2 regions of the Cobetia sp. L2A1 genome follow, and region 1 is predicted to be linked to the other one. Evidence: riboswitches for the same ligand, from Rfam matches in the RefSeq annotation. Region 1 holds a riboswitch; the other holds the start of a gene.

Region 1 (5,138 bases):
CCGTACAGCATCTGAGTTCTGCTGCGGGCAGTTATCTTGGCGCAGGGCTGCTGGTGAGTACGCCAAGCGGGGCTCTCGAGGGCATGCCCTTACTGGTTTCCGTACTGGTGGTTGCCTTGATGATCCAGCCACTGCAGATGGCCTGGCTATCGCGGCGATTGGCAAGGTACCCCCTACAGGAATCCTGATGGAGGCAACGTCAGATACACGATAAAAAACGCCTGCTCGGCATGATGCCGAGCAGGCGTTCTTGTATGGCGCATTCATTATGCTGCTAGAGACGCTGTTTTCATGACGCTGCTGGTATATCGACAAGTCGTAGGATCAAGGTGCGTTGACATCGACGGCCAGGTGGCCAAGCGACTGGCGCTGCTTGATCATGCCGCGTTCAAACAGGAAGTTCTCGAAATCACGATAGCGACCGGCATCAAGGGCGGCAGGGCGCAGCGCAAAGCGCGGCAGGGTCGCGTACCAGGCTTTCTTGTTCAGCTCAGTGTCCAGCGCCGGATCAGACTTGCGGAAAAGCTCCCAGCCCTTGTCAGGATGATTGATCATCCATGCCGTCGCTTCGCCCACAGCCGCGAGGAAGGCGGCATATTGAGTGTGCTTGCGCGAATAGCTGTCGCTATTGGCGACGAAGATCAGCTCGTCATAAGTCGGTACACCTTCTTCTTCGATATAGAAAGCACGCCCCTTGACGCCTTCCTGTGCCATCTGGGCCAGCTCGAAGTTACGGAAGGCGCCGGTGACGGCATCGACCTTGCGAGTCAGCAGAGATGGCGTCAGCGAGAAATTGACGTTAATCAGCGTGATGTCATCAAGGCTGAGGCCACTGTGCTGAAGCATGGTGGATAGCAACACTTCTTCAACCCCACCGACGGAATAGCCGACACGCTTGCCCTTGAGGTCTGCCATCGAGTGAATATCGCTATCCGCGCGCACCACCACCACGTTGAGCGGAGTCGCGACGAGGGTGCCGATACGCACTAGCGGCAGACCCTGATCGATCTGCAGGTGCAGCTGCGGCTGGTAGCTGATGGCAATATCGACACGCTCTGCGGCAGCGAGCTTGGGCGGTACGCTAGGATCAGCGGGTGCGATCAGCTCCACTTCCAAGCCGTGCTTCTTGAACAGTCCCAGCGCTTGAGCCAGCACCAATGGGCCATGCCCCGGATTGGTATACCAGTCCAGCATGACCTTGAGGTGTGTCAGCGGCTTCTCGGCCGTGGCCGCCTTTTCTGATACACCTTCGTCAGCGGAATCTTTATCAGCCGTATTCTTGGCTGCGGCCTTCTCGTCTTTCGCTGTCGATTGGCTGTTGATGGCGGCAACGGGCTCACTGGTCGCATCAGCAGAGGCGTTGGTCGTCGTGGCAGTTGCGGGGGTATCGCTGGCGGCATCCGCCGCCAATGCAGTGCTGGGCAGGGTGCTCAGGAAGATTGACGCAAACAATGCCGCGAGTGGTAGCCGCAGCTGGCGTGCCAACATGCTGAGTCGGCATGGCGCCGATGGCGAAAGAGGCATGGCGTAGTTCCTTGTGATCACGGGGTGTTGGGTCTGCCGTTCAATGACAGGCAGCATGAAATCATTGAGCACGGCAGTGGTGTGTATCGGTTAGGCGCAACATCAGTTGAGGCGAGTCAGGCTGTCGCGATGCCAGGGCATCAGCGTGCGTAACAGAGCATCAATCGAGAAGTAAAGCAGCAGTGAGAACGTGACCAGTACCAGTAGCGCGGCAAACATCAGGTCGATTTCCATTCGCGCGTTGGCGTTGAGCATCAGGTAGCCCAGTCCTTGACTGGCACCGGCCCATTCGCCGATAACGGCGCCAATGGGGGCCGCAGTGGCTGCCATGCGCATGCCGGAGGCAAGCGACGGCAGGGCGGCGGGCAGCTGAACATGGATCAACAGACGCCATGGGCTCGCACCGAGGGTGTGGGCAAGGTCTAACCACCCCTGGCGCGTCTGACGCAATCCATCGTAGCCGGTAGAGGCAACAGGGAAGTAGATGATCAGCGTTGCCATCACTACCTTCGACAGCATGTCGTAGCCCAGCCATAGCACCAGTAGCGGCGCGATGGCAAAGAGGGGGATGACCTGGCTGATCAGCAGTATCGGCAACAGGGTGCGGCGCAAGCGAGGAATGAAGGCCAGCGCCAATGCGGTACTCAGGCCGAGCAGAATGCCCAGTACCAAACCGGCGAGAATCTCGGTAAAGGTAATGCTCGCATGGTGAGCAAGCGTCGGTGCCTGCTGGATCAGCACCTTTGCGACTGCCAGTGGGGCGGGCAGAATGTAGGGGGGCACTTCGGTGATGACGATGACCAACTGCCAGAGACCCAGCAGGACGCAAGTGCTGATCAATAGGTGACGGAGTGCATGCAGACGCTTCATGCGTGCACCTTCGTGGTTGCCGGAATAAAGGCCTCACTCGGGTCTCGCAGTCGCGCGATCAATTCGGCCTGCGCCTGTTGCAGGGCAGGTGCGTCAAGAGGGACGGGCCGCGGCGGTGACATCCCCGGCAGGCGATCGAGTACGGCGCCATGGCTTTCGCGTGTAGCTGGGCGTAGCAGTAACAGTTGATCCGCAAGGCGCAGCGCCTCAAGGGGGTCGTGCGTGACCATCAATACGGTGCGACCTTCCAGCAGGCGGCTAGCGAGATCATGTAACTCAAGGCGTGTGATGGCATCTACGGCAGAGAAGGGCTCGTCCATCATGACGACCGGGGCTTCCTGATAGAGAGTGCGCGCCAGTGCGACTCGCTGACGCTGCCCACCGGAGAGGGTATCTGGCCAGGCTTTCTCGCGCCCCGCTAGCCCAACTGCAGCCAATAGCTCGCGTGCGCGAGCGATGTTGCGTGGGCGCCCGTGGAGGTCATCCCCCAGGCACAGATTGTCCAGCACACGCCGCCAGGGGAGCAGCAAATCCTGCTGAGCCATCCACGCCACTCGACCAGATAGAGGGTGGCCATCATCGGTGTGTAGTTCAAGCTGATGGTGGTCCGGCATCTCGAGACCTGCCAACAGCCGCAATAGTGAGCTCTTGCCGCAGCCGGAGCGTCCGAGCAGCGCTGTCCAGCTGCCGGCATCAAGACGCGCCGTCAGGTCGCGAAATAGCGTGTGGCCAGCGTAGTCAATGCGAGCGTTATTGAGGGTAAGTCCCAGCGACACAATGTAGTCCGAAGTCATGCGGCGTGCCGGCAGGAGGAAGCACGCAGGACGCCTTGACTAGCAGGCAGGCGCCCAGGATTCCCTCCGCCGGTATCAACCGGATCAGGTTCCAGGGGTTGCCGTGTCGCGTCGTGCGCAGTGGCTCTCAGCCCGTCACCGGGCACCCCCATCCAGTGCACAGTGTAACGTTACCGCCTTGCTGGTTGCATCCCTGCCATCGTCGGGTGTGGTGACTTGATTAGTCATCGTCTCAAATCATCGTCTCAAGTCACGGTCATTACCGGATAAACGTGATGCTATGCCGCGTGGCATTCCGTTGGGTATGCTGTTGAACATGTTGTTGGAGCCTTGTTGCCATTGGAGATCGCCATGCCTGACACTTCGGATCTCTCGAGCTGCTCGCACTATCCTGTGCCACCACAGCGCCCCGATACCTCTTCGGGGCCGCTTCCGCGCGGTTGGCCAGAAGACGCCCTGACTCGCAGATTATCCATCTATCTCGGTCAATCGCTTGAGCCGCTGGCACTGGCATGGCCGGACAGTGCCAATTGGCTTTGGCGGCAGCGGGGAGGCACGCCGGGCATCATCAAGCTGGCGCGCACTGGTCCCGATAATGATCCCTTCTGGCGCGCGATGCGGGGTGTATTCGGGGCTGATCGCTGGCGTCAGCCTGAGGCACTGACGCATCTGGCGGGTGCGTTGCCGGCGCGTTTACCACTACCACCACTTCCACTGACCTATCTCGGGCGTCTCGATGGTGCGCCGGTCTGGCATCTGCCGTGGTCCAGTGGGCAGCCCAGTGATCTCAGCGCCACCTTCTGTGAACTCCTCGGTGATCAGTTGGGACGTTTGCATCAGGATACGGTCTCAGGCTTCGGTCAGCCGTTGGCACAGCCGATGCCATTATTGCACTGGAATGCACGTGTCATTCGTTTCCTGGGTCAGCACCCGCGGCGGGCGGAGCTTGGTGATTTACTGACACGCACCTTCAGTCAACCGAGTCGCGCGGTCTGGAGTCTGCCGGATATGCGCGGCGATCAGTATCTGTGTGCTGCCACCGGGTGGGTCTGGAGCGACTGGGAGGCGCTGGTATGGGCGCCTATCGAGTTCGATTGGGCATTGATCGAGTTGCTGTTGGAAACGTCCACCCAGCGTCAGGCGTTCATGGCGGGTTATTCTCGGCATGGCAGGATGGTCGATATTGAAGGGCAGCGCGGACTTTGCCGCGCTTTGCTGTGGGCCATGGAGGCGTTTGGTCCGTTGTCGTTTACCGCACTTGCCGCCGTGCCTGCTTGGGTATCTCCGCGAAGCCTCCCTTGAGCAAGGTGCGCGGGCCGGTAGCTGCAAGTGCATGAATGGCTGAGAAATTTCTCTGCAACCCCGGCGTCGACATGGAATACTGTCCGTGAGTCGTCGCGGACGTCACTCGAGATCTGGTGCAGGGCATGGCGGGGGAGAGAACGTGGTAGAGAACCTGAATTATTACTTCTTGTTGGCAGGGATGCTGATCGCACTGAGCGTATTGGCTAGCCGTGTATCAGCGCGGCTGGGCACGCCGCTGCTGCTGTTGTTTCTTGGCCTTGGTATGTTGGCCGGCGAAGATGGCGTACTTGGCATTCAGTTTGACGATGCCTCTACAGCCTATTTGATCGGCAACCTTGCCTTGGCGCTCATCTTGCTCGATGGCGGTCTGCGTACTCGACTCTCTACCTTCCGTGCAGGTCTCAAACCTGCGCTGTTCCTTGCCACCTTTGGTGTCTTCATTACCAGCGGACTGGTTGGTCTGCTGGCCATGTGGCTGTTTGATCTCACCTTGATAGAAGGCTTGCTGGTCGGGGCAATCGTTGGTTCGACTGATGCGGCTGCTGTCTTCTCGCTACTTGGTGGACAGAGCGTTCACTTGAACGAGCGCGTTGGTGCGACACTTGAAATCGAATCCGGTACCAACGATCCGATGGCGATCTTCCT
Region 2 (5,138 bases), 1.7 Mb from region 1:
ACTGCCCTCTGCGATGCCTGCCTCAGCAGTGAGCCCGGTCGTGCCGTGCAAATGAATGCCGGCGCAGCGAGAGCACGCGGCCAATGGCTGTTATTCCTGCACGCAGACACTCGCCTACCAGACAATGCACTCGCATTACTGGCAAGCGCCGTTGACACTCATCGTCGCTGCGACTGGGGACGCTTTGATGTTGCGATAGAGGGGGAATCTGTCTGGTTACCAATGATTGCGCGCATGATGAATCTGCGGTCTCGTCTCACCAGTATCAGTACCGGCGATCAGGGCCAGTTCGTACGGCGCTCAACCTTCGAAGCAATAGGTGGCTTTGCCGATATGCCGCTGATGGAAGATATCTGGCTGAGTACACAACTCAAGCGACTCACCTCTCCGCTAAACATTGAAGTACAGGTGCATACCAGCGGACGACGCTGGGAGACGCAAGGCATCTTACGCACCATCATCAAGATGTGGGGCCTGCGCCTGGCAGCCTGGTGTGGTGTTTCTCCCGTGACGCTAGCGCGTATATATGGTTATCGCGCTGCTGCGTTAGCCAGCGATCAACAACAGCTGCCCCATGCTTGATTCCATGTTTTTCACCCAGTCGTCACTCATTGCAGGTGAATGTACATCAGTAGCATCGGAGGCCACCGGCTACGACACCCCTCGCATGCCTCTAGCGAAGCCGACGCTGATTATCTTCGGGCGCCTCCCTGTGCCGGGTCAGTGCAAGACGCGCTTGATTCCGGCGCTAGGCGCACAAGGTGCCGCCCAACTCTATTCGCGCATGCTGTTGAGAACGCTGAGAGAGGCGCAAGCAGCCAATCTGGGAGATGTCATTCTGATGCTGACGCCTTCCCCGCAGGCTGCGCGCCTGGATGCTTCTCTTGCACCGCTGATGGCAGAATTGGATCGTGAGTTGTCACATGGCCTGGTGCATGAGCCGAATACGATTCGCATCACACTCGAAGCTCAACCGGAGGGGACGCTAGGTGAGCGCATGCAACAGGCGATGGCACGCCATCTGCCCAACGGGCCAGTGATGCTGATGGGCTCCGACCTACCTGCGCTAGACAGCCAGCGACTGCGAGAAGCTGCGGATGAACTGGCATTGCACGATGCCGTGCTGCAGCCCTCGAAAGATGGCGGTTATGGACTGATAGGCTTGAACCAGCCCTGTCCCGACGCCTTCTCCCTGGCTCGCTGGAGCCATGCCAATGTATGCCTCGAGACACTCACTCAGCTTACTCACGCTGGGCGAGCGACGTACTGCCTGCCCGTTAGCTGGGATGTCGATGAACCTGAAGATCTTGAGCAACTTGCACTCGATTTTCCTGCTCTCATGAAGGAGCACTCTTCTCCCTTTCTAATCAGTTGAACCTGTCAGCGGCCTCCCAAAGTCGTATATAGATCCTTGCACGCCCCTCTTCCCGTGAGACCTCAGACTGTTACACTCGAGCCATAGCTTGACGGGGTGCCGGTAACACCGGCTGAGATGTCATGTGCAAATACCGATAACAAGATCGGTCTTGCGTAAGTGACGAGCCCGCCGAACCTGATCCGGCTAGTACCGGCGTAGGAATCAAGCGAGAAGGAATGCCGTCCATCGGCCAATGCCTCATTCGGCATATGTCGCCTTCTTGTCTCCTTCCGGTATCAGCCCGCTTGAGCCAATGCACCGCAACTACCCGCCCAGGGTTAGCGGAATGCTCACAGAGGGAGACGTCGATGCCTAGCTTTAAAGACCTGACAGACGCCTGCACCGATGAGTGGCAGGACTATCTGCAGCATGATTTCGTGAGCCAGCTAGGTAAAGGCTGCCTGCCAGAAGATACCTTTCGCCACTACCTTCAGCAGGACTACCTGTTCCTGATTCACTTTGCGCGTGCCTGGGCACTAGCAGCTTACAAGAGCCGCAGCCTCTCCGAGTTACGCCAAGCCACTGCCAGTCTCGACACCATCCTCAATACCGAGCTTACGCTGCATATCGGCTACTGCGCCGAATGGGGTATTAGCGAGGATGACCTGAGTGAATTGCCTGAATCCCGTGCCACGCTCGCTTATACACGCTACGTTCTGGACTGTGGCCAGCGCGGCGACCTGCTCGATTTGCATGTTGCTCTGGCGCCCTGTCTGATCGGTTACGGTGAAATTGCCGAATGGTTACTGGACCAGGACAGCACTCTGATCGAAGACAACCCTTATGCCGACTGGATCGCCATGTACTCCAGCGACGACTTCAAGCAAGCCGTGGAAGCCGAACGTGAGTGGCTGAATGCTCGCCTATCTGAAGTGTCAGAGCGACGACTCGGTGAATTGGTTGATGTATTCCGTGATGCCACGCGCCTGGAAATCGATTTTTGGCAAATGGGACTGGATCGTAACTAAATGCTTATCATTAGCCTCACGGATAATAATATTATCATTTAGATAATTTAAATATAAAACAGGATGTCAGATCCTGAATGGGAAATGCCTCTACGGTGCCAACGCATTTCTGCCATTGAATATCTGAAGACGCTTGACGGGGTGCTGGTGGAACCGGCTGAGATCCTGCATGCATCGCCTCGCTGTCCTGACAGACGAGAGTTGCCAGCAAGGGGTCCCGTGGAACCTGAACCGGTTAGGACCGGCGTAGGAATCAAGCTGATGGTATGCCGCTTCGTGCGGCGCTGTCCTGCTCTGGATCTCATGATTGATACTGGGTCAATACAGACGCCATCCCTTCCCTACGCACGGTCTTCCCATGATGACGTCCCATGACGCCGCCCCTATGAGGAGACCTGCATGAGTACTGCCACATCTACACAAGATGAAAACGCTCGCGATCGGAGCACTGAAGACAAGAGCGTACCCAAGGCTCGCGCCCGCACCGATCGAAAAGATGGTAGCCGTCACCTGGCCAGTGAAGCGCGTGTCGATGACGCAGCCATTGCGCCCATGAGTGGTTCTCGCAAGATCTACATCGAAGGCTCTCGCCCAGACATTCGTGTTCCCATGCGCGAGATAGTCTGCTCCCCGACTCAGACAGCCAATGGGCTGGAAGAAAATCCGGCGATTGTTGTCTATGACACATCAGGGCCTTATACCGATCCAGCCGTGGAAATCGATATTCGGCGCGGTCTGGCACCGCTTCGCGAGCACTGGATCGAAGAACGCAATGATACCGAACAGCTCACTCAATTAAGCAGTGAATATGGACGTATTCGCCAGACTGATTTACGTCTGTCTTCACTTCGCTTCGAGCTTGATCACCGCCCTCGCCGCGCACTGGCAGGCAAGAACGTTACTCAGCTTCACTATGCTCGTCAGGGCATCATTACTCCCGAGATGGAATACATCGCCATCCGCGAGAATCAGCGCCGCATTGCCATGCGTGAAGAATACAAGGGTAGCGAGGCCGTAGAAGCGATTCTCGGCCATCAACACCCCGGCCATAGCTTCGGCGCCAGTCTACCGACAGAAATTACAGCGGAATTCGTGCGCGAAGAAGTCGCACGTGGCCGTGCCATCATTCCCGCCAATATCAATCATCCAGAAAGTGAGCCGATGATCATCGGACGTAACTTCCTGGTGAAGATCAATGGCAATCTAGGCAACTCGGCAGTGACCTCCTCCATCGAGGAAGAGGTCGACAAGATGACTTGGGGCATACGCTGGGGCTCCGATACCATCATGGACCTTTCTACTGGCACCAATATCCACGAAACGCGCGAGTGGATCCTGCGTAACTCGCCAGTTCCCATCGGAACAGTGCCTATCTATCAGGCACTCGAAAAGGTCGATGGCGCGGCAGAAAACCTCGACTGGGATATCTTCCGCGACACATTGATCGAGCAGGCCGAACAGGGTGTGGATTACTTCACCATTCACGCCGGTGTACTGCTGCGCTATGTGCCGCTAACCGCCAGTCGAGTTACCGGGATTGTCTCGCGCGGCGGCTCGATCATGGCCAAATGGTGCCTCGCCCATCACGAGGAAAGCTTCCTCTATACGCATTTCGAAGCTATTTGTGAGATCTGCAAGGCCTACGATATCAGCCTGTCGCTGGGTGATGGCCTGCGCCCGGGCTCGGTGGCAGACGCCAATGATGCGGCCCAGTTCGCCGAACTGGAAACGCTGGGGGAGTTGACCAGGATTGCCTGGAAGCATGACGTTCAGGTCATGATCGAGGGGCCGGGGCATGTTCCGATGCACTTGATCAAAGAGAATATGGACAAGCAGCTTACCGAGTGTGATGAGGCACCCTTTTACACGCTCGGACCGCTGACCACTGATATTGCACCGGGTTACGACCACATCACATCGGGCATCGGTGCCGCGATGATCGGCTGGTTCGGCTGCGCCATGCTCTGCTACGTCACACCGAAAGAGCACCTGGGCCTGCCTAACAAGGATGATGTCAAGACAGGCATCATCACCTACAAGATCGCCGCACACGCTGCTGACCTGGCCAAGGGACACCCGGGCGCTCAGCGTCGAGACAATGCCCTTTCCAAGGCGCGCTTCGAGTTTCGTTGGGAAGACCAGTTCAATTTGGGGCTGGACCCGGACACCGCGCGCAGCTTCCACGATGAGACGCTGCCCAAGGACTCCGCCAAGGTCGCCCACTTCTGCTCCATGTGCGGGCCGAAGTTCTGTTCGATGAAAATCTCTCAGGAAGTCCGCGACTATGCCAATGAGCACGGACTGAATGGTGACCCCGATAGTGTCAAGGCAGGCATGCAGGAGCAGGCCGAGAAATTCAAGCGCGAAGGCAGCCAGCTTTACCAGGAGGTCTGATGCTTTTCGCTACACGATAATGCCAACATGAAAAACGCCCTCAGCCATAAATGGCTGAGGGCGTTTTCGTTTTATCCATATCTTCTGACACGCTACTTGCCAGCGCGCCGTCTACCGCTCACCGAATGATCAGGTGCGGCTGGTCACTTCCAGAAGATGGTAACCGAACTGGGTCTTCACCGGACCTTGCACGGCATTGATCGGTGCACTGAATACGACTGCATCGAATTCCTTGACCATCATGCCCGGGCCAAAGGCACCCAGATCACCGCCGCTACGACCGGACGGGCAAGAAGAGTGCTCACGAGCAGCATCAGCAAAATCACGACCATTTTCGATCTCGGTCTTGAGGGCTGCAC

Evidence for each region. A riboswitch is a leader RNA that binds a small molecule or an ion and turns the genes downstream of it on or off. The one in region 1 is predicted to bind thiamine pyrophosphate.
Region 2: another riboswitch for thiamine pyrophosphate. It lies ahead of tenA (thiaminase II); the one in region 1 lies ahead of GQR90_RS05955 (ABC transporter ATP-binding protein).

The regions. Positions count from the first base shown of each region.
Region 1 is NZ_CP047025.1:1,375,615-1,380,752, forward strand. Features, by position in the region: gene GQR90_RS05940 (MFS transporter) at 1-188, shown strand, start outside; gene GQR90_RS05945 (ABC transporter substrate-binding protein) at 325-1,524, opposite strand; gene GQR90_RS05950 (ABC transporter permease) at 1,627-2,394, opposite strand; gene GQR90_RS05955 (ABC transporter ATP-binding protein) at 2,391-3,188, opposite strand; TPP riboswitch at 3,233-3,348, opposite strand; gene GQR90_RS05960 (hypothetical protein) at 3,540-4,490, shown strand; gene GQR90_RS05965 (potassium/proton antiporter) at 4,633-5,138, shown strand, end outside.
Region 2 is NZ_CP047025.1:3,110,196-3,115,333, forward strand. Features, by position in the region: gene GQR90_RS13295 (TIGR04283 family arsenosugar biosynthesis glycosyltransferase) at 1-582, shown strand, start outside; gene GQR90_RS13300 (TIGR04282 family arsenosugar biosynthesis glycosyltransferase) at 668-1,375, shown strand; TPP riboswitch at 1,458-1,596, shown strand; gene tenA (thiaminase II) at 1,726-2,385, shown strand; TPP riboswitch at 2,513-2,655, shown strand; gene thiC (phosphomethylpyrimidine synthase ThiC) at 2,938-4,779, shown strand; gene GQR90_RS13315 (peptidylprolyl isomerase) at 4,909-5,138, opposite strand, start outside.